3 regions of the Actinoallomurus sp. NPDC052308 genome follow, and region 2 is predicted to be linked to each of the others. Evidence: riboswitches for the same ligand, from Rfam matches in the RefSeq annotation. Region 2 holds a riboswitch; each other region holds the start of a gene.

Region 1 (7,274 bases), on a different contig from region 2:
CCCGACGCCGTTCTCGGCCTGCTGGGGCGGCGGCGCGGCCCGCTCGCCGCCGCCGGGCCCGTTCCGCGCCGCGTCGCCGCCCTCCTCGCCGAACCCACCGCCTCGTCCACACCGCTGGGCGTGCCACTGCTGCCGCTGGCCGGAGCCGCCGCCGTGGTCGGCTCCAGCGCCCTGTGCGCGTTCGCCGCCGCCCACGACCTGCACCTGCTGCTCGAACTCGCAGGCGCCTGACTGGCGCCCGCCCATCCCGCCGAAACTCCGGACCTCGGGGAGAACGCCGGTGCCGACCACCACTCCCGACCAGGGCCGCACACCGGGCCGCGCCCAGCTGTGGCCGCTGTACGCGGCCGGCTTCACCACCGCGTTCGGCGCCCACAGCGTCGCGGCCAACCTGGGTCGCTTCACCACCGGCCACCACGACTCGGCCTCGCGCTGGGTGCCTACTCCGCCGGCGCTCGGCGCAGAGAGGCACCACCGGCCGGACGACCTCTCCCGCAAGCACCTCGCCGGGTGACGTGGCGTCCTAATGTGAAGGAAGCCCCGGTGATCGATAGGTCACAATGGTGCTGGCTCAGGAAGGGAGACGGACAGGTGGCGATCGCAGGGCCGCTTGAGCGAGCAATCATGGAGGCGCTGTGGGATGCCCGGGAGCCGCTGCTCATCCGTGAGCTGATGGAGAAGGTGAACGCCGGATCGGCGAAACGATCGGCGTACACGACGGTGCAGACCGTCGCCGACCGCCTTGTCCAGAAGGGGTTCCTCGTACGGACGGCCGACCGTAACGCCTGGCGGTACGCTCCGACGCGCAGCCGTGAGGATCACGTCGCGCAGGTGATGGCCGAGGCGCTGGCCGGCACCACCGACCGCGGTCCGGTCCTGGCCCGGTTCGCGGAGACCATCGACCCACAGGACGCTCACCGGCTCCTCGTGGAGCTCGCGCAGCGTTCGGCGCCGACGGAACCACGTCTGTGAGCCCGCTCGTCGGTCTTGGAGTGGTAACGGTCGCCCTCGCCCTCGGCGCGGGCCCGTTGCTGAGCCGGAGCGCCTGGTGCCAGCGCATCCCCCGTATCGCCGCCCTCGCGTGGTTGGGTGCCCTGGCGGGCGCACTCGCCGCACTGGTCGGTGTCGTCGTGCTCGTGTCCACCGGCCAACATGGCCTGGTGCACAGGGCGGCGGAATGGGCTGCCAATTGCTGGCACCATCACGACGGATCCGGTGGACCCGCGGCGTACGCCTTGAACGTGGCCCTTCTCGTCAGCGCCGTCCTCGCCACCTGCGTGACCGTCAACAGGTATCGGCGCACCGTCGCCCAGCGCCGTCGTCACCAGGAGGCGCTGCAGTTCGTCGTACGGCTCCCCGGTGACATCGACGATGTCTGCGTCCTCGATCACCCGGTGCCGGTCGCGTACTGCGTGCCATCGCGCAAACGTCCGATCGTGGTGAGCAGCGGTGCTCTCGACCAACTGGACGACGTTCAACTCGAGGCGGTCCTGGCCCACGAACGGGCGCACCTCCGCTACCGCCATCACCTCTTCCTCACGGCTGTCGACGCACTGGCGGCGGCGCTGTTCTGGCTGCCGACCTTCCGCCACGCGCGCCGTTGCCTTCCTCTCCTGCTGGAGATGACCGCGGACGACGTCGCCGCCCGACAGTGCGGTCGCCGTACCGTCGCAATGGCTCTTCGGAAACTGACCATCGCACCGAGCCCCCTCGGTGGGCTGGCCGCCCACAGCGGCGACAGGTCGGAACTCGATCGGCGCCTTGCCCGGCTGGAGACGCCGCCTCTCGTCGTCGACGAGGCTCGTCTGCGGCGCCTTACATGGGTCACGGCGATGAGCTCGGTAGCGCTCCCGACCCTGATCTCAGCAGGCTGGCTGGCCTCGCTCCCGCTGTTCTGCTGATCGGGACACCAAGACGACGCCGCTCGCGGCGACGGTCGCACGGACGACACCGACACGGTCCGCGAAGGTGACACCTTCGGCATAGGAAGCCGCTACCTCCGACGAATCTTAGGAGACTACGGCAGCTCGCCGAGGAGCTCGGGCCGACGTTCGCGTCGAAGCGAAGGCAGGAATTCCTCGTCAACCACGGAGTTCGCCGTCGTCATCACGCGAGAGCTTCAACATCTAGGCGGCCACGTCGGTCTTAGCGCTTACCGAATCACCTCGTCAGGTAGCAGAAGATCGGTCAAACCTCCTACACTCCGTCAGAGATCGGCCGCCCCCTGCTTCACACGAGGCACGGCCGACCGCCGAATCCCGACAGGGAACCGGGGACCCGAGACTTCCGGGGCGAATCCGGACCGTACAGCGTCCGTAGGGCTACTCCGGCCCGAGCCCGACAGCTAACCCGGTAGGCGGCCAAGGAGAGGAGTTCTCACGTGGCGTTCTTCCGCCCGGTCACCAACGCGTACGCCGTAGGGCATCCACGGTGGCGTCGATCGCTTCGGCTGTGCGCGACCCTCTCGGTGACGACCGCCCTGGCTCTCACGGCGGTGCCGGCCGAGGCGAGCCCGAAACCGTCGGCCGCAGCAGCGAAGAAGGAGCTGGAGAAGCTCAACGGCCGGGTCGACAAGCTCGTTGATCAGTACAACAAGGTCAAGACAGAGCTGGACGCGGCGAAGAAGAAACTGAGTGCGCTCAATGGCCAGATGAAGGGCGAGCAGCGCGTCTACGAGAGGCTGCACTCCCGGGTCGCGCAGATCGCCTTCGATGCGTACAAGAGCGGAACCCTGGACTCGAGCGCCGCTACCCTGCTCGCATCCAAGAATCCCGACGCGGCGTTGAACCAGATGTCGGTGTTCACTCAGCTGTCGAACAACCGCGGCCAGGAGCTCGCGGCGTTCCTGGCCTCCACCCAGCGCCTGCGGCGCGAACACGCCGAGGCGCAATCGGCGTATCAGGCCGTGTCGCAGAAGGCCGCCGAGCTCAAGAAGCGCAGGTCCATCGTCGAGAAGGCCATCGCCAAGCAGAAGAGTCTGTTGCGCAAGGCCGGCGAACCCACCAGTTCACACGGTCCGGGCGGCACGTACAACGGACCCGCCTCGGGCCCGGCGCGCAAGGCGGTGGAGTACGCCTACGCCCAGCTCGGCAAGCCCTACATCTGGGGCGGCACCGGGCCGAAGGGCTATGACTGCTCCGGGTTGACGATGATGGCCTGGCGCGCCGCCGGCGTTAACCTCCCTCGCGTCGTCCCCGACCAGTACAACGCGACCCGGCACGTGGCAAGGGCCGACCTGCAGCCCGGCGACCTCGTGTACTTCCTCGGCATGGGTCACGAAGGCATTTACGTCGGCGGCGGCAACTTCATCCACGCCCCGAAGACCGGCGACTACATCAAGATCGTCAGCCTGTCGAACCCCTACTGGGTCGCCCACTACGAAGGTGCCAGCCGTCCGTAGGGGCTCGCACCCTCCGGTTTTGCATATGGCAGGAGCACACCGGAAGCCGACGCGTCTTCGGAAGGGACTCGGCCTCCTCCCCGCTCTGGTGACCGCCTGGACGTTCGGCATCGTCGGACTCGACTGGGGTGGTGCGATCATCGGGGTCGTCATCTTCGTCTGCGCAGTCATTCCCGGGTCGAAGAGCTCGCGCTAGGCGGGCTGCACCAATGCTCCCGGGCTCGGCGGCTTCGGCTCGCATCCGTACCGGCCCCTTGGCGTCCGACCTCGACCCCTGCCGTAACTCAGCGCCGCCAACGTCGTGGGCCGATGCCCTTGAGCCTCGCCACTCTCCGGGCAGCAGGGTGGAATCCTTGCCGCTCCAGAAGGGTCACATTCGTTGAGCGACGCCCCGGATCAGATGGATTCGCCGCTCCTGCTTAGGATCGCCTCACCTAATTCTTTGAGGACCGGTGAGGCGTGAATCTGACGACGCAGCTGGCGCTGGGCCTGGCAGCGGGCGGCACCATCTTTCTTGGCCTGTTGGCCGGACGCTGGCCTGTGCGTAACGCGACGCTGCGCACGGGACTGGGGATGCTGGCCGCAGGCATCCTCGTCTACCTCATGGTGGAGATCGTCGGCAACACCGCCGGGCAGGTGAGCACCAGCTGGCGTGACGCGGTCGGCGGCCATGCCAGCCACGGTCGAGCGTTCGGCCTGACGGTCCTGCTCGTTGTGGGATTCCTGATCGGCTTGGCCGGGCTCGCGTGGCTGCAGCAGCGCCTCGGCAGGCTGCTGACCCGCAACGCACAGCGCCGCGTGGAGCGCCGCGCTCGGCTCGCCGAGGCCGGCGAAGCGCCGACCGACACGACGGCTACCACGGCGGCGGCGACCCCGGGAGAGCAGCTCGCCTTGGCGATCGCCTCCGGTATCGGCCTGCACAATCTGAGCGAAGGCCTGGCCATCGGGCAGAGCGCCGCGACCGGACGCACCGCCCTCGCCGCCGGCCTGGTCATCGGATTCGCCCTCCACAACTCCACCGAGGGCTTCGGCATCGTCGGCCCACTGGTCACCGATGACACCCGTGTTCCCTGGCGCAAACTCGGCTTCTACGGCCTGCTCGGCGGCGGCCCGACGTTTCTCGGTGTGCTGCTAGGTGGGGTTTGGACCAGCCAGGCGGTCGATGTCTTCGTGCTCGCCGTCGCCGGTGGTGCCCTGCTGTACGTGATCGGCCAGCTCCTCGGCGGGTTGCGCCGGCAGGCGGCCCAGGTCGCCGCCATGACGTTCCTCGCCGCCGGCTTCGCCATCGGCTGGGGTACCGAGGTCACCGCCACGGTCGCGCTCAACGGCGGCAGCACCACCGCGGCGGCCTGTTCCGGTGGCACCACCGAAGCCGACGGCGACGTCATCGGCGGCACCTGTGCCTCAGCCTCGGCGAAGGCTCCCCAGCCGGCACTCGCCGCCGCCGACGCCAAGCGCCAGCAGCAGACCGCGGCCGACCTACTGCACGAAACCGCCCTGCGACCCACGATCGAGGCCGACGGCACCCGCCACTACACGCTGACCGCTTCACAGTTCCCCTGGCAGCTCTACCCCGGCCGCGTGGTCAACGCCTGGGGCTACAACGGCAGCGTCCCCGGACCGCTACTGCGCTTCACCGTCGGCGACAAGGTCGCCATCACCCTGGTCAACCACCTTCCACAACCGACCACCGTGCATTGGCACGGCCTCGCAGTGCCGCAGGCCGCCGACGGCGACCCGATGACCGCCCCGAGCGTCGCCCCCGGCGGCACGGCCACCTATCGCTTCACCGTCACCGACCAGATGGTGGGCACCCACTGGTACCACTCCCACGTCAACACCGACTTCCAGGTCGACGCCGGCCTGCACGGTGCCCTCATCGTCGACCCCGCCCCCCACAGCCCCGCCGCCGCGGCGACCCCGGCCACGGGCGTCGACGCGCTGGTCACCCTGTCGGCATTCAAGATCGCCGGCAGCGAGACCGAGAACGCCTTCACCATCGACGGCAAGGCCCATCCCCTCGCTCCAACCCTCACCGTCCGCCAGGGACAGCGACTGCGCCTCCGGCTGATCAACGACAGCGCCGAGCAGAGCCACGTCATGCACCTGCACGGGTACACCTGGACTCAGATCGCCCGCGACGGCAACCCGGTGACCGGGCAAGCCAACAGCAACAACATCAACCTCGGCCCCGGCGAGACCGCCGACATGCTCGTCGTCGCCAACAACCCCGGAACCTGGATGTTGCAGTGCCACATCCTCGACCACCAGATCAACCCCGGCCCCAACGGCGATGGCGACGCCACCCACATGGCCGACATGGGAGGCCTGACCACCTTCCTGACCGTCACCCGCTGAACCGGCCGCCCCACCACTGACGCCCCAGGCCACCACGACAACTCCTACACTCTGTAGGATCATGGGGCGCGGCTGGATTCAGCCTGCACACGCGCCCGGACACCGAGGGCTTCGAGAGGACGGCCATGACCACCACGCACGGGCACCCCGGTGATCACCCTGAGTCCGAGGTCGAGCATGCGGGCCACCATGACGAGCACGCGCATATGGGCGTGGTGACCTGGAGCATGGCAGCGCAGGCGACGCTGCACTGCCTGACGGGCTGTGCCATCGGTGAGGTGCTGGGCATGGTAATCGCGACCGCGCTGGATTGGCCGAACCTCCCCAGCATCCTGATCGCGATTCTGCTGGCGTTCATCTTCGGTTACGCGTTGACCATGCGCGGTGTGCTCCGGGCCGGCCTGTCGTTCCGTGCCGCCTTCGGTGTCGCGCTGGCGGCCGACACGGTTTCCATCACACTGATGGAGATCCTCGACAACAGCGTGGTGGCCTTGGTGCCGGGTGCAATGGACGCGGGGCTGAGTGACGCGCTGTTCTGGGAATCGCTGGCCGGCTCGTTGCTCGTGGCTTTCCTGCTCACCACCCCCGTTAACCGCTGGATGATCGGCCGAGGCAAAGGGCACGCAGTGGTCCACCAATACCACCACTGACTGGCGGGAACTGTCCCCCCACTGCCGAAACCGTACGGCGATCACGGTGCCACGCAGTCAAGGAGCCACCAGGCCGAGTACTCGGGCCGATTGGGTTCGCCAGCGAAAACCGGCCCGCCAAAGGTTGATCAAGGGGAACAACGACCCACGCGTGCTCGTGGGCGGTCGCGTCGCACAAGGGGTCGGAGCGGCGCTGCTGTCTCCCGCCGCGCTGTCACTGGTGGTGGGCCTGTTCGATGGGGAGGAGCGGAACAAGGCCCTGGGCATCTGGTCCGCGCTCGGCGGCGGTGGCGCCGCCCTCGGCGTACTCCTCGGCGGCCTGCTGACCGCGGGCCCTGGGTGGCCGTGGGTGTTCCGCATCAACATGCCCATCGGGCTGGTGATCGCCGTGGTGCTCACCGCCCTGCTGCCGGCGCGGCGCGCGTCCGCCGACCGGCCGCGGCTCGACGTCCTCGGCGCGATTCTGGTGACGTCCTCCTCCGCGACCTTGATCTACGCTCTCATCGCGGCCGGTGAACGCGGATGGCTGACCGCGCTGACCGGGTCGCTCGTCCTGGCGGCCACCGTGGGCTATGTGCTCTTCGTGCTGTGGCAGAGGCGGGCCCGGTCGCCCTTGATGGATGTCCGGCTGCTGGCCCGGCGGCCCGTGGCGACGGGCGTCTTCCTCATCTTCATGGCGACCGCACTGATGATCACAGTCTTCTTCGATCGGCCGGTGGGGTGTCCGAGCGCCGGCCATCGCGGGCCTGGCGATCGCGGCGATCGGCATGGCCGTCCCCGCGGTCTCCATGCACCCCGTGAGCGTCACCATCGGCGTGGCCGTCGCGGCGGCCGGCACCGGCGCGATGTACGTCCTCGCCTCGGCG
Region 2 (7,274 bases):
CCCAGTCCGCCCTGTCCCCAGGGGACCTGGTCTTCTTCGACAACCTCGGGCACGTCGGCATCTACGTGGGCGGCGGCAAGTTCATCCACTCGCCGCACACGGGCTCGTACGTCAAGATCGACAGCCTGAGCAACCCCTGGTACAGCTCGCATTACGTCGGCGCGGGCGCGCTCTAGGAACGGATCATCATGGCCAAGGAGCGTACGATCATGCCCAGGACCGGCCGCCGGTTCCTGACGACCGTCGGGTTCGTCGCCGTCGCGGGGCTCACCCTGCCGGTGGTTCCCGCGCACGCGGACCCCGGCTCTTCGCTGAGCGCGGCGAAGAAGGAGCTCGCGCAGCTGAACGACAAGGTCGACCAACTGAGCAACCAGTACAACCAGACCAAGGCGGACTGGAAGGCGGCCCAGAGCCGGGTCAACGCGCTGAGCAAGTCGGTGCAGGCCGAGCGCAAGACCTTCCAGCAGCTGCGGCTGCGGGTCGCGCAGCTCGCCGTCGACGCCTACAAGACCGGGGACAACGGCTCGATCCCCGAGCTGGTGAGCTCCAAGGACCCGGACGCCGTGCTCTCGCAGATGTCGGCGTTCAACCAGATCGCGCACAACCGGTCGGCGGAGTTCCAGCAGTACCTCGCCTCCGCGCAGCGGCTGGAGCGTGAGCAGGCGCTGCGCGTCCAGGCCGCCCAGCAGCTCACGGCCAAGAAGAACCAGCTCGAGGCGCAGCGCAAGCAGGCCAACGCGGCCATCCAGCGGCAGCTCAAGCTGGTCCGCAAGCTCGGCGCCGGCATCGATCCGGGCAGTTCCAAGGAGAACTGCTCGGTCCTCGCCTCGGGCAAGGCGGAGATCGTGCTGCAGTTCGCCTGCGCCCAGCTCGGCAAGCCGTACGTCTTCGGCGGCTCGGGCCCGAGCACCTGGGACTGCTCCGGGATCACGATGGTCGCCTACCGCAAGGTCGGCATCAAGCTCAACCACTGGGTGCCGGACCAGTGGGACGCCAGCCGCCGGGTCTCCAAGGCCGACCTGCAGCCCGGTGACCTCGTCTTCTTCCATGACCTCGGGCACGTCGGGTTCTACCTGGGCAACGGCAAGTTCCTGCACGCCCCGCACACCGGCGACGTCGTGAAGATCTCCAACCTCAGCGACGCCTGGTACACCTCGACCTTCATGGGCGGCGGCCGGCTCATCTGAGACCGACCGACAACTGAACAACGGACGCCGACAGGCCGGGGGGACGGACTCCCGGCCGGCGCACCGAGGCGCGGACCGGATCCGGTCGGCCTGCCGGCGTCGACACCTTTCGAATCTTCCGCACCGACGGTGCGGATCGCGGCGCACGCCATGTGCCGCTCGGCCGGAGGGGGCCTCGGTCAGCGGGGCGCGGTTCGACACGCGCCGTGCGAACGTGCCGCTTTCGGTCTGTCAGAGATGCAGAGAAACGGTCATCACCGAAGTGGCCCGACCGGGCCGCGGGTGACCGTGGACGCCTAATCCGTGGGCACACGGAGCCGGGGAACCGATCGCGCCGAAAGGCGCGGATTTCACGGGGGTGAATCGGGGCGCCTGTTCTCCCGCAGGCATGCCGTAGGGCGGCTTCCAGCCCGAACCCGACAGCTAACCCGGTAGGCGTAGTGGAAGGAGAGACCTCTGTCTCGCAACCCCTCGACCGCTTCGTCCCTGCGCCTCCGCCTCGCCGGAGGCATGGTCGCCGCGGGCGCGGTCCTCGCACCCGTCGCCCTGACGGCCACCGCCGCGCACGCCGCGGCCCCCCAGACGGCCGTCACCGTTGCCAAGGCGACGACGAAGCACAAGTCCTGGAGCCAGCGGCACAAGGTCGGTCTGAAGGCGGTCGCGATCGCCCGCAAGCAGATCGGCAAGTGGTACCGCTATGGGGGCGCCGGGCCCACGACGTTCGACTGCTCCGGTCTGGTGCAGTACTCCTACCGCAAGGCCGGCGTCCGGCTGCCGCGCACCGCGGGCCAGCAGCACCGTCACCTCAAGCGGCACATTCGCTGGAAGAACCTCGCGGCCGGTGACCTGGTGTACTTCAACGGCAACCAGCACACCGGGATCATCTCCAAGGTCGTCGGCCACAAGATCTACATGATCCACGCGTCGCACACCGGCACGCGGATCAAGCAGGTCCGGATCGACAACAACAGTTACTACAAGCACGCGTTCTACGGCGCGGCCCGCCCGTACTGAGCCGGGCCGTCCGCCGGACCGGCACGCCACGGTGCCGAGTCCGCTGATCACCGCCGGGGTCGTCCGCACGGACGGCCCCGGCGTTCTCAGTTTCGCCCGCTACCATCACGCGCATGTCATCGGCGGGCACCTGGCAGGGACGGGTCGCCGCGCTGACCGGGGTGGCGATCGCGCTGCAACTGGTCACCGCGGTCGGCTACGCGGCCCTGCACCGTGAGACGGGGCACGCGGCCGCCTCGTTGCGGAGCGCGGCCACGGTGCCCGCGCCGAGCCCTGCGACGGTGACGGCGCTGCTGCAACGCCGGTCCCGCGCCGTCCTCACTCATGACCGCACGGCCTTCCTCGCCACCGTCGACCCGTCGGCGCAGGCGTTCCGCGCCGGGCAGGAGACGCTGTTCGACAACCTGGCGAAGGTCCCCCTGGCGGCGTGGCGCGAGTCGCTCGCGGACACCCGTGCCGCGGCGGCCGCCGACGACGGCTGGACGGCGCGGCTGACGCTCACCTACCGGCTGCGCGCCTTCGACACGAAGGACGCCGCCTACACCCAGTACCTCACCTTCCAGCGGCACCAGGGCACCGGCTGGGTCGTGTCCGGCGACGGCTCCACGCACGGCCTGCGCGACGATCCGCAGATCTGGGACGGACCGGACCTGACCGTCATCCGCGGCAAGCGCAGCCTGGTCCTCGGCGAGGGCGGCACGGGGGTCGGGGACGGCACCGGAGTCACCGAGGGCGAGACGCGGACCGCCGAACTCCGCGACATCGCCCGGCGGCTGGACACCGGGGTCGGCCTGGTCTCGAAGGTCGTGGGCGACCGCTGGGCACGGCGCGTCGTGGCGCTCGCGCCCGCGACGGAGCAGCAGGCCGAGGAGCTCGTCGGGGACGTCCGGAACCTCGGCGACATCGCCGCGCTCGCGACCGTCAGCGGCGGCGCGGGCGAGGCCGACGGCGGCGTGGACCGCGTGGTCATCACCCCCACCGCCTTCGGCCGGCTGAACGGCCTCGGCCGGCACGTCGTCCTCACCCACGAACTCGTCCACGTCGCGATGGGCGGCGCCCGCGACGGCCACACGCCCATGTGGCTGGTCGAAGGGCTGGCCGACTACGTCGGCTACAAGGACGCCGGTGTCTCGACGCGGGCGGCGGCGCGCGAGCTGGCCGGTCTGATCTCCTCCGACGGCCTGCCGGCGGCGCCGCCGGGTCGGAGCGCCTTCACCGGGTCGGGCGAACGCCTGTCCGCCGCGTACGAGGAGGCGTGGCTGGCCTGCCGGATGATCGCGGAGCGCTACGGTGAGGGCAGGCTGGTCCGGGTGTACCGGACCGCCGCGGCCGTACCCGGCGACGCCGGCGACCCGCGCATCGAGGACCGCGCCCTGCGTGACGTGCTCGGCGTCGACGCGAGCCGGTTCGCCGCGCAGTGGCGGGCCTACCTGCGGAAGGAGCTCACTTGACGGAGGCCGGCGAGCAGGAGGGCGCCGGGTCGCCCGTGCGCACCGAGGCCGATCTCGGGTCCGCTCCCCGAGCGGAACCGCGCGGGGCGCCCCGGCGCGCCGCGGCCGTCGCCGCCGCGGCGTTGGGCGCGCTGCTGGTCGTCGTCGTGGCGGTGGTGACCCCCTGGCATCCGCTGTCCGGCGGGCGGGCCGCCGCGGACCCCGCGCTCGACTTCACGCGGGAGCAGATCGCGCGCAACGAGAGGTTCAGCGCGGCCATGGACGGTCCGGCGTACGCCGGGCTCGCCGCCGGCCTGGTGGTGGTCCTCGTCCTCGGCCTGACGCCCTGGGGCGCCCGGCTGCTCGGCAGGGTCGTCAGGCGGCCGTCCCCGTCGGACGCCAGGCCCGCGCCGTGGCGGTGGGGCCTGCGGCTGATCGCCGTCGCGCTGGTGCTGTCCGCGCTGACCCAGCTGGTCGCGCTGCCGTTCGGCGCGTGGTCGGAGTCGGTGCTGCGACGGTACGGCCTGTCGACCCAGGGCTGGGGATCGTGGTTCGGCGACCGGCTCACCGGGTTCGGGGTGAGCCTCGTCATCTGGATCGTCGCGCTGCTCGGCCTGCACCTGCTCATCCGCCGCTTCCCGCGGCACTGGTGGGCGGGCGCGGCCATCGGCGGCTTCCTGCTCGTCACCGCCGTCTCGTACGCCTACCCGGTGGTGGTCGAGCCGCTGTTCAACGACTTCACCTCGATGCCCGCCGGGCCGTTGCGCACGGACCTGCTCCGGATGGCGCGCGCGGACGGCGTACCGGTGAGCGACGTGCTCGTCGCCGACGCGTCGAAGCGCACGACGGAGCTGAACGCCTACGTCTCGGGGTTCGGCTCGACCCGGCGCATCGTCGTCTACGACACGCTCCTGGCGTCCCAGTCGCCGAAGGAGGTCGAGCTCGTCGTCGCACACGAGCTCGGCCACGCCAAGCGGAACGACGTGCTGACCGGCACCCTCGTCGGCGGCCTCGGGGTCGCGACCGGCGCCTGCGTCCTCTACCTGGTGATGACCTCGCCGCGCCTGCTGCGCCGGGCCGGCGTACGGTCGGCGGCCGACCCGCGGTCGACCGCGCTGCTGCTGGCCGCGGTCACCGTTCTCGCCCAGGCGGCGGCGCCCGCGCAGAACCTCGTCAGCCGCCACATCGAGGCACGGGCCGACGTGCACTCCCTCGAGCTGACGCGGGATCCGGCGACGTTCGCGGCGATGCAGCGGTCGCTCAGCCTCCGCAACCTCGACGACCTGTCCCCGAGCCCGTTCGCCTACGCGCTCTGGAACACCCACCCCTCCGGACCGGAGCGCATCGCGATGGGCCGCGCGTGGGCCCGCCTGCACCACGTCGCGGTGCCCCCGCCGAGCGTCCGTCCCTGACCGGGCCCGCGCCTCTCACCGCGTACGCCCCCGACCACGGCCGGCCGTGGTCGGGGGCGTACGGATGGTGAGCGCGGCGGTTACTGCGTGACCGGGGCCGTCTCCACGGCGCGAGGCCCGCCGAGCGGCCCGCCGACCGGCAGCGCGTACCGGCCGCCCATCCCGTTGACCACGCCGGCCGCGGAGGCGTACCAGGCGACCAGGGCGGTGAGGACGCCCACCCAGCCGCCGAACTTGATCACGCCGCTGCTGTGCGACAGGTTGCCGATGAACAGGATGACCTCGGTGAGCTCCAGGGTCAGGAACACCCCGAAGACCGCCGCGGTCACCTGGGTGCTCCACAGGAGCATGTACGTGTTGAAGATCGCGAACGCCAGCAGGATCCAGCCGAGGTCGTTCTGGATGAGGTGCTCCGGGTTCGCCTTCGTGGCCGCCGCCGTCGCCGCGGCCGTGGGCGCGACCCAGCGGACGTACAGCCCGAGGCCGATCCAGAACCCGCCGTAGGAGGCGAACGCGGTCGCGCCGAAGACGTTCCGGTTGCGGAACTCCCACATGCCGGCCAGCAGCTGGATCAGGCCGCCGTACGCGAACGCGTAGCCGAGCCAGGCGTCCGTGCCGTCGGTCCACCCGGCGTTCTTCGCCGAGAGAAGGAAGGTGGTCAGCGCGAACGCCGCCAGCCCGAGCGGGGCGGGATCGGCGATCGTGGAGAGGGGGGTCGGGGGTCGGGGGGTCTCGGTCATGGGTGGCTCCTCCTCGTCGTGAAGCTCACCGCCGTGCCTCGTCGGGTCCGCCATGCACACTTCGCAGGCCGGGCGGGGACCGGGCGGCCAGGACGCGCGTAACCACATTAACTCCCTGTTTCGCTCTGGTCACGGGGCCGCGTAAAGGTGATCACAGAACACATGCGATGCTGACAACGATGGGGAAGACGCTCGTCCTGACCAACGACTTCCCGCCCAGGCCGGGCGGGATCCAGGCGTTCGTGCACAACCTGGCGGTCCGCCGGCCGCCGGGATCCCTCATCGTGTACGCCCCCGCGTGGGAGGGCGCGCCGGAGTTCGACGCCGCACAGCCGTTCCCGGTGGTCCGGCACCCCCGGCCGCTGATGCTCCCGGTCCCGTCCGTGCTGCGGCGCGCCGCCGAGATCGTCCGCGCGGAGGGCTGTGACTCGGTGGTCTTCGGCGCGGCGGCGCCCCTCGGGCTGCTGGCCCCGCGCCTGCGGCGGTCCGGCGTCGAGCGGTTCGTCGGGATCACGCACGGTCACGAGGCGGGGTGGGCGGCGCTGCCCGGGTCGCGCCGGTTGCTGCGCCGGATCGGGGACCAGGTCGACGTGCTCACCTACCTGGGCGAGTACACCCGCAGCCGGATGGCCCGCGCGCTGTCGCCCGCGGCGGCGGCGCGGATGCGGCGGCTGGCCCCCGGTGTCGACGAGACGGTGTTCCGCCCCGGCGCCGGGGGAGAGGAGATCCGGGCCCGGTACGGCCTGGCGGACCGCCCGGTCGTGGTCTGCGTCTCCCGGCTGGTCCCGCGCAAGGGGCAGGACGTGCTGATCCGCGCCTGGCCGCAGGTGCTGCGGGCCGTCCCGGACGCCGCCCTCCTGATCGTCGGCGGCGGCCCCTACCGCACCACCCTCGACCGGCTCCGCGCCGAGCTGGGCGTGGCGGACGCCGTGCGCCTGACCGGCACGGTCCCTTGGGAGGAGCTTCCCGCGCACTACGACGCCGGTGACGTGTTCGCCATGCCCTGCCGGACCCGCCATCGCGGGCTCGACGTCGAGGGCCTGGGGATCGTCTACCTCGAGGCGTCCGCCACCGCTCTGCCGGTGGTGGCGGGCGACTCCGGCGGCGCCCCCGACGCCGTTCTCGACGGTGAGACCGGCGTCGTGGTCGACGGCCACTCGGTGGGCGCGGTGGCCGACGCCGTCACCGGCCTGCTGCGCGACCCGTCCGCGGCGCAGGCGATGGGCAAGCAGGGGCGTTCGTGGGTCGAGCGCGAGTGGCGCTGGGAGGTCCAGGCCGCCCGCTTCGCCGCCCTCCTGCGCCCCTGAGGCCGGCCGCAGGGTCGCCCCCGGTCCGGCCGGGGTCAGCAGCCGCAGAACGCGCCCGCCACGGGTGCGGTGAGGGGATCGACCGGCCTGCCGGCGCGCCCGGTCGCGGTCTCGACCACGAACCCCTCGCGCGCCCAGTACTCGTAGCCGCCGATCATCTCCTTCACCCGGTAGCCCAGCCGGG
Region 3 (7,274 bases), on a different contig from region 2:
CGGCACACAAGGATTGAACCTCAGTTCACTCCTTCCCGGCAAGCCTCGTCACCGGAGACAGAACAACGGCGCGGGATCCCGAGAGGGGATCCCGCGCCGTCCGGCCGGCAGGCGAGGGGGAGCGGGTTACGCCTTGCCGGTGGCTGTGTCGTAGCCGGTGCCGGAGTGGCGGTAGACGCCACCCTTGCCCAGCTCCAGCACCTGGAACTTGATGGTGATCGAGTTCGAGGCGGTGCCGGTGAGGTGCTGCATCATCTTCTCCGACAGGTCGATGAGCGCCGGCGGGTTGTGCTGGGCGACCGCCCACTCCGCAGGGCCGAAGTCATCGACGACTCCGATCTCGCTCTTGCCGTTGTAGGTGATCTTCACCTTCGTGCCGAGCGGCCAGTACGGGCTGGCGATCGTGTGGTACGACATCGGTTTGCCCGACGCCGTCGAGGGGTCCCAGAAGGACGTGGCGGTGGAGACGCCACCCGGCAGGGCCGCCGCCTTGGCGTCTTTCTTGGCGTTCTTGGGGTCCTTGTCCTTCTTGACCGCCACGAGCATCCGGTCCTGGGCGGCGCTGTCGACGCGCTTCTCGGCCTGGGCGGGGGCGTTCTGCGCCTGCGGCGCCGACGCCGCCTCCGAGGTACCGCCGTAGGCGAGGGCGGTGGTCACGCCGCCGCCGGCGAGAGCGACACCGGCGGCGATACCGGCGATGGCCTTGGTCGAGAACCTGATCATCGCTTTCCTTTCGGGGGGCATGGGGGCATAGGGGGATGAGGGCATGGAGGTACCGGGGGAGGGTGAGGAGAGATCCGGGGAGCGACCCGGGAAGGGGGCGGCACGTGCCGCGTCGCCGACGGCGGCACGGCACGCGCCGACGGGTGAATTACTGGGGGTACTCCGGGTAGCCGTAACCCACGACGGTGGAGGTGTTACGCGTCCGGACCTTCACGGCGTCGTCCGTGTTGCCCTCGACGGTCTGGATCGTTCCGTCGCCGTTGTCCTTGATGACCAGGCCCACGTGATCGATGTTGTCGACGCCGCTGCCGTTCCAGGAGAAGAAGACGACCGCGCCGGGCTTGGGAGTGGTGCCCCAGCGGCCCTGCGAGATGAACCACTTGGCGTGGGAGGGGGTGAACGCGTCGCCGCCCATGCCCTTGACGCCGAGCTGGTCGCCGACCCAGGTGACGAACATGTCGCACCAGGAGGCGTTGGCGTAGTCGTTGACCGACCCGCCGTCGCGCGCGGCGCCGGCCTTGGCGTACGGGGTGGTCATGAACCACTGGTTGAACTTGCTGCCGCCGGTCGCGTCCTCGGTCGTGCCGACCTGGGAGGTGGCGAGCTTCACGACGTCCGCCGCGGTGGGCAGCTTCTTCGCCTTCTGCTCGGCGACGGTGTGCACCTTGATGTGCGGGTTGTCGTTCACCGGGCGGGCGTGCTTCGCCTTACCCGTACCAGGTGCGGGTACCTGACCAGCCTGGTGGGCGGCGGAGCGGGACGCGGTGGGGGTCTGCGCGGAGACGGCGGGCGCGGCGGTGGCGACGGCCATCGCCGCCGCGCCGGCGGTCACGGCACCGGCGACGAGGCCGGTGAGGCACTTCTTCGGTGCAAAGCGGGGTTTGGCGTGTCGAGGGGACACGGGGGGTACTCCTTCGGCTTCCATGCCGCTTACCGGGTTAGCTGACGGGTTCGGGCGTGGAAGCTGCCCTACGGCACGAGAGACGTGCCGATTCACCCCGGGACTTCTTGTGGGTCCCCGGTTCCGCGATGTGCGGATTCAGCGGGTCGCCCGCTTACGCGGACGGCACGAACAAAGAGACAGGGTCTGGCCGTACGGTCCCAGGGGAGGGACGAACGACCGGATATTCAGGTCAGGGAGGACTCGCGGACGAGGTTCTTAAGCTCCTTACTTCCAGCCGCCTACCGGGTTAGCTGACGGGTTCGGGCGTGGAAGTCGCCCTACGGCACGACAGGTGTACCGATTCACCCCGGGACTTCTTGTGGGTCCCCGGCTCCGTGATCTTCACGGACTCGACGTTGCCGCTCCCGCTCCATATGGATCAAAGGGTTCTCCACGGGAGTGGCGTGATATTGGATATGAACCGTCCGGTCTTCACGGAGGCCCTCACACGCTTCTTCGCGCCGCGCCGTTCGCGCTGGTGGGCCGGCCGTCACCGGCGGGCGTCCGGGAGGCGCATGGGGGGCGTCCGCCGGACTTAGGCGAACATAGCAGACAAATACCGACGGGCCAAATACCCCAGGTTTGCGACATGGCTCACATGATCCATTGGAATAAGTGATCGTTATTGCGCCATGGCCTGCCGTGATCAATTTCCGGATAAGGAAAAAGAATCACGAACCCTGGAAATGATCATAATTGCGGACGGGCCGAAAAGCCTTACGGCATAGGGCGTCGCGGCCAGTCGAAGAAGATCGCTCAGCCCGGCGTCCCGGGCGGCGGGAGGAGACGCCGGGCCCGGTGTTCCGGCGGCCGCGGAGAGGCCCGGCGCGGGGTCCGGGCGGCCGGAGGAGAGGCCCGGTGCGGGGGTCCGGCCGGCCGGAGGAAGGTCGCTCAGCCCGCGGCCGCGACGAGGTCGGCCCGGACGAGGGCCTCGCGATAGCGCTGCACGGCGATCTCCGCCAGCTCCGGAGCGGCGCCCAGAGCCGGTGAGACGGCCACGGCGCCCGCCGCCAGGGACTCGTCCCGCACCTTGTCCGCGAAGAAGCCCGGGGCCAGGAAGTACGACGCCACCACCACACGCCGCGCCCCCGCGGCGTACAGCGCGCGTACGGCCTCGGGGGGCGTGGGACGGGCCGCGGAGGCGTACGCGGGGACGACGGCGCGCCAGCCGCCCCAGTCGCGCGCCATCCGGCCGATCGTCGCGTTCGCGGCCGGATCGCTGGAGCCGGCCGCGGCGAGCACCACGGCCGTCTCCGGGTCCGGCCGGACGCCCACCTCGGCGAGCCGCCGTTCCAGGGCGCCCGTCATCAGCGGGTGGGGGCCGAGCGTGGCGCCGTAGTGCAGCGCCAGCTGCGGGTGGGCCGCCCGAGCCTCCCGCAGCGCGCCGGGGATGTCGGTCTTGCTGTGATAGGCGGCCGTGAGCAGGAGGGGGAGCACGACGGCCTCGTCGGCCCCCTCTCCGACGAGACCACCGAGCGCCTGCCCCGGTGCGGGGGGAGCGTGGTCGAGATACGAGGTCACGACCCGCACCCCCGAGGAACGACGTACAAGATCAAGAAGTTCCTCGACCGTCGCCGCCGCACGTGGATCACGGCTCCCGTGGGCCACCGCCACCAGGGGGACCGCCGCCCGGCTGCTCCCGGCTCTCACAGGTTGATGCCGCATTCGGTCTTTCCGGTGCCGGCCCAGCGTCCGCTGCGCGGGTCCTCGCCCGGCGCGACCTGCTTGGTGCAGGGCTCGCAGCCGATGGAGGGGTACCCGTCGTACTGCAGCGGGTTCACCAGGATGCCGTGCTTCTCGATGTAGCCGTGCAGGTCGGCCTGGCTCCAGCGGGCGAGGGGGTTGACCTTGACCTTGCCGCGCGCGGCGTTCCACTCGACCACGCGCGCGCCGCGCCGGTGCGAGGTCTCCTCGCGCCGGATCCCCGTGATCCACGCGAGGTACGGCTCGAGGGCACGGTTCAGGGGCTCGACCTTGCGCAGGTGGCAGCACAGGTCCGGGTTCCGGCCGTACAGCCGGGGCCCGAGATCGCGCTCCTGCTCGGCGACGGTACGCGAGGGGGTGACGTTCACGACGTTCACCGGGTAGACGGCCTCGACCGCGTCGCGGGTGCCGACCGTCTCGGCGAAGTGGTACCCCGTGTCGACGAACAGCACGTCGATGCCGGGGCGGACCTTGGAGGCGATGTCCACCAGCACGGCGTCCTTCATGGACGACGTCACGCAGATCCGGTCGCCGAACGTCGCGATCGACCAGCGGATGATCTCTTCGGCGGAGGCGTCCTCCAGGGCGTCCGCAGCCGACTCGACGATGTCGGTGAGGTCGAGCGCCGCGGTGGGGCGTTCGAACAGGAGCGTCATGCCGAGCCCTCCCCTCGGGGAGCACCCGACGAGCTGAGCGCGCCGAGCCCGATGAAGCGGAGCCGGAAGGCCCGCGTGCAGGCACGGCAGTGCCAGCCGCCGTCGCTCTCGTACGGCTCCAGGTCCTCGTCTCCGCAGTAGGGGCAGTAGAAGGGGACGGCTCGTTCGGTCACTTCAGGTCACCTTCTTCCGCACGCTGCACCCACGCGGCGAAGGACTCGCCGTCGGCCTTGTTCTCCTGGAACCTGCGCAGCACCCTCTCCACGTAGTCGGGCAGTTCCTCGGCGGTGGTCTTCAGGCCCCGGATCTTCTTGCCGAACTCCCCCCCGATCGAGCCGCCCAGGTGGACCTGGAAGCCCTCGACCTGGTCACCGTTCGCATCGGTGACCAACTGGCCCTTCAGCCCGATGTCGGCGGTCTGGATGCGGGCGCAGGAGTTCGGGCAGCCGTTGATGTTGATCGTCAGCGGCTCGGCGAAGTCCGGCAGGCGCTGCTCCAGCTCTTCGATCAGGTCCATGCCGCGCTGCTTGGTCTCGACGATGGCGAGCTTGCAGTACTCGATGCCGGTGCAGGCCATCGTCTGGCGGCGGAACGTCGACGGGCGGACCCGCAGGTCGTGGGCCTCCAGCTCGGCGGCCAGCTCCTCGGTCCGCTCCTCCGGAACGTCCAGGATGACCATCTTCTGCTCGGTCGTCGTGCGCACCCGTCCGGAGCCGTACTCCTCGGCCAGGTCCGCGATGACGCGGAGGATGTCGCCGTCGACCCGCCCGACCTTCGGCGCGAAGCCGACGTAGTACCGGCCGTCGCGCTGCCGGTGGATGCCGACGTGGTCCCGGCGCTGGTCCCGCGGTCCGCCGGGCGCGGGACCGTCCGCGAGGGCGTACCCGAGGTACTCCTTCTCCAGGACCTCGCGGAACCGCTCCGGGCCCCAGTCGTTCATGAGGAACTTGAGCCGGGCGCGGTGCCGGAGCCGGCGGTAGCCGTAGTCGCGGAAGATCCCGGTGATGCCCGCCCAGACCTCGTGGACCTGGTCCGGCCGGACGAACGCGCCCAGCCGCTTGGCGAACATCGGGTTCGTGGACAGACCACCGCCCGCCCAGAGGTCGTAGCCGGCCTCGCCCTCGTCATTGACCACGCCGACGAACGCGATGTCGTTGATCTCATGGATCGTGCACTGGGCCGTGCAGCCGGACAGCGCCGTCTTGAACTTCCGCGGCAGGTTGGAGAAGTCCGGGTGGCCGATGTACCGGTCGTGGATGTCGCGGAGCTGCGGCGTCGCGTCGATGACCTCGTCCGCGTCGATCCCGGCGAGCGGGCAGCCGAGGATGACCCGTGGCGTGTCGCCGCAGGCCTCGGTCGTGTGCAGCCCGACCGACTCCAGGGCCTCCCAGATGGCCGGGACGTTCTCGATCTCGACCCAGTGCAGCTGGATGTTCTGCCGGTCGGTGATGTCCGCGGTGCCACGGGCGTACTTCGACGACACGTCGGCGATCGTCCGGAGCTGGTCGAGGTTCAGCTGGCCGCCGTCGATGCGGACGCGCAGCATGAAGTAGCGGTCGTCGAGCTCCTCGGGCTCGAGGACCGCCGTCTTGCCGCCGTCGATGCCGGGCCGGCGCTGGGTGTACAGGCCGTACCAGCGGAACCGGCCCCGCAGGTCCGCGGGGTCGATGGAGTCGAAGCCGCCCTTGGCGTAGACGTCGATGATGCGACGGCGGACGTTCAGGCCGTCGTCGTTCTTCTTGTTCTCTTCGTTCTTGTTGAGCGGTTCACGGTAGCCCAGGGCCCACTGGCCCTCGCCTCGTTTCCGCTGCAGACGGGATGGCATCGTGCGCGTCCTCCGTGGTCGTGGGGGACGCGAAGCACGCCGGCAGATCGCACTGCTGGCTCAACGCTGAGCTTTGGGGAATGACACCGGCATACCGCGCGCCCTTGAGGCAGTGGCGGTGATCAGGTGTCAGCGACAGATGGCGCTGCCCACACGGAGAAAGTCGACGTGCCGGCGCATAACCAGCAACGGATCCGCAGCAGCCATGTATCGATGATGACATGTGGTTCGATGACTGTCCAACCATGTCCGAAATGCGGACGGACGTCGCATTGGTCGGATCTCAGCCCTGCCGGAGCCAGTTGATGCCCGGCTCGGAGCCCTCGCCGGGTTCGGACCGCTGCTCCTCGGGGCCGTCGGACTCGGGCGGCAGGTGCTGGCAGTCGCACCATGTGCCGCCACGGCACTCGTCGTGCCGCCGCTCACGACACGCTTCGCAGATCACGTGTCCATTGTGCCCACTCAGAGCCTGTTCACCGCCCCACCGGGGGCTCGCGCGTACGGACTGGACCGAACATCGTTCTGTACGCTGGGCCCGTGGCCGTGGCGGTGACTCCTCCGCTCCCTGAAGGGAGCGGCTTCTCGCTAGGCTGCTTGCGCAGTTTCGCGAAGGGCAAGCCCTGCCCTCAAGATGTCGATCGCCGCGTTCACATCGGCGTGCGTGGCGTGCCCGCACCCTCTGCAGGCGAACTTGGCCTGGGTGAGGCGGTTGTCTGCCGCACAGTGCCCGCAACGCGAACAGAGGCGGGAGGTGTTGTGGGGCTCGATGGCGATCAGCTCGCGACCGGCGCTTTCAGCCTCGTGCGCGAGGACCGTCAAGAACCAGGTCGCCGTCACGTCTAACCGCGATCGTCTTTACCCGACCGCGCACAGGGCGGTGCTGATGCACGCGGATATGCCCGATGCCCTGCAACCGCATGTACGTCGCCGTCGGATGCTCGGGTTGGGAATCCCACCGGCAGCGGTCGCCGTCTTTTGGCCACTCGACGGAATCGAACCAGCCGCGCCCTTTGAACCGGGGGAAACCTGGCTTGTGCCCGGCCTTAAGGCGGCGAAAGAACGCGGCAAACGCCTTGTCCAACCGCCGCAGCGTGGCCTGCTGGGAGGAGAACGACCACCGGCCCTGTCCGGCGGGGTCGTCGGCACGGATGTGCTTCAGATCCCCCGACTGGTCGCCGTACCGAACCGTCACACCCGCCTTGCGGTAGGCGGTACGGCGGTGCTCAAGGGCCGCGTTGTAGAGCTGCCGATGGTCCTCGAGACAAGCGGCGAGCGCGATCTGCTGGTGCCGGGTCGGGCGCAGCAAGAACTTGTAGGACCTACGCACGCCCCCTCCCTTCGGGGGCATGCTCAAACTGCGTCTCGATCTTCCGCTCATGCTCGTCGGCCTGGCGCAGATCAGCTTCTCCACGCACGTCCGAAG

Evidence for each region. A riboswitch is a leader RNA that binds a small molecule or an ion and turns the genes downstream of it on or off. The one in region 2 is predicted to bind cyclic di-AMP.
Region 1: it holds a riboswitch for cyclic di-AMP, as region 2 does, so the genes downstream of both, AB0L00_RS04885 (NlpC/P60 family protein) here and AB0L00_RS34255 (C40 family peptidase) in region 2, are expected to answer to the same signal.
Region 3: it holds a riboswitch for cyclic di-AMP, as region 2 does, so the genes downstream of both, AB0L00_RS13685 (CHAP domain-containing protein) here and AB0L00_RS34255 (C40 family peptidase) in region 2, are expected to answer to the same signal.

What each region holds. Positions count from the first base shown of each region.
Region 1 is NZ_JBFAUM010000001.1:964,860-972,133, reverse strand. Features, by position in the region: gene AB0L00_RS04905 (M56 family metallopeptidase) at 1-231, shown strand, start outside; gene AB0L00_RS04900 (hypothetical protein) at 281-514, shown strand; gene AB0L00_RS04895 (BlaI/MecI/CopY family transcriptional regulator) at 511-972, shown strand; gene AB0L00_RS04890 (M56 family metallopeptidase) at 969-1,901, shown strand; cyclic di-AMP (ydaO/yuaA leader) riboswitch at 2,240-2,375, shown strand; gene AB0L00_RS04885 (NlpC/P60 family protein) at 2,381-3,400, shown strand; gene AB0L00_RS04880 (multicopper oxidase domain-containing protein) at 3,860-5,758, shown strand; gene AB0L00_RS04875 (DUF4396 domain-containing protein) at 5,884-6,408, shown strand; gene AB0L00_RS04870 (MFS transporter) at 6,560-7,274, shown strand, end outside; gene AB0L00_RS04865 (hypothetical protein) at 7,254-7,274, shown strand, end outside.
Region 2 is NZ_JBFAUM010000021.1:86,405-93,678, reverse strand. Features, by position in the region: gene AB0L00_RS34265 (NlpC/P60 family protein) at 1-176, shown strand, start outside; gene AB0L00_RS34260 (NlpC/P60 family protein) at 189-1,187, shown strand; cyclic di-AMP (ydaO/yuaA leader) riboswitch at 1,471-1,640, shown strand; gene AB0L00_RS34255 (C40 family peptidase) at 1,698-2,201, shown strand; gene AB0L00_RS34250 (hypothetical protein) at 2,315-3,652, shown strand; gene AB0L00_RS34245 (M48 family metallopeptidase) at 3,649-5,043, shown strand; gene AB0L00_RS34240 (acetate uptake transporter) at 5,124-5,783, opposite strand; gene AB0L00_RS34235 (glycosyltransferase family 4 protein) at 5,963-7,090, shown strand; gene AB0L00_RS34230 (rhodanese-like domain-containing protein) at 7,126-7,274, opposite strand, start outside.
Region 3 is NZ_JBFAUM010000003.1:502,786-510,059, forward strand. Features, by position in the region: gene AB0L00_RS13675 (TetR/AcrR family transcriptional regulator) at 1-6, opposite strand, end outside; gene AB0L00_RS13680 (hypothetical protein) at 127-723, opposite strand; gene AB0L00_RS13685 (CHAP domain-containing protein) at 872-1,624, opposite strand; cyclic di-AMP (ydaO/yuaA leader) riboswitch at 1,637-1,778, opposite strand; cyclic di-AMP (ydaO/yuaA leader) riboswitch at 1,886-2,032, opposite strand; gene AB0L00_RS13690 (sirohydrochlorin chelatase) at 2,558-3,331, opposite strand; gene AB0L00_RS13695 (phosphoadenylyl-sulfate reductase) at 3,313-4,026, opposite strand; gene AB0L00_RS13700 (Insertion element protein) at 4,023-4,199, opposite strand; gene AB0L00_RS13705 (nitrite/sulfite reductase) at 4,196-5,851, opposite strand; gene AB0L00_RS13710 (hypothetical protein) at 6,135-6,296, opposite strand; gene AB0L00_RS13715 (zinc ribbon domain-containing protein) at 6,437-6,688, opposite strand; gene AB0L00_RS13720 (transposase) at 6,645-7,178, opposite strand.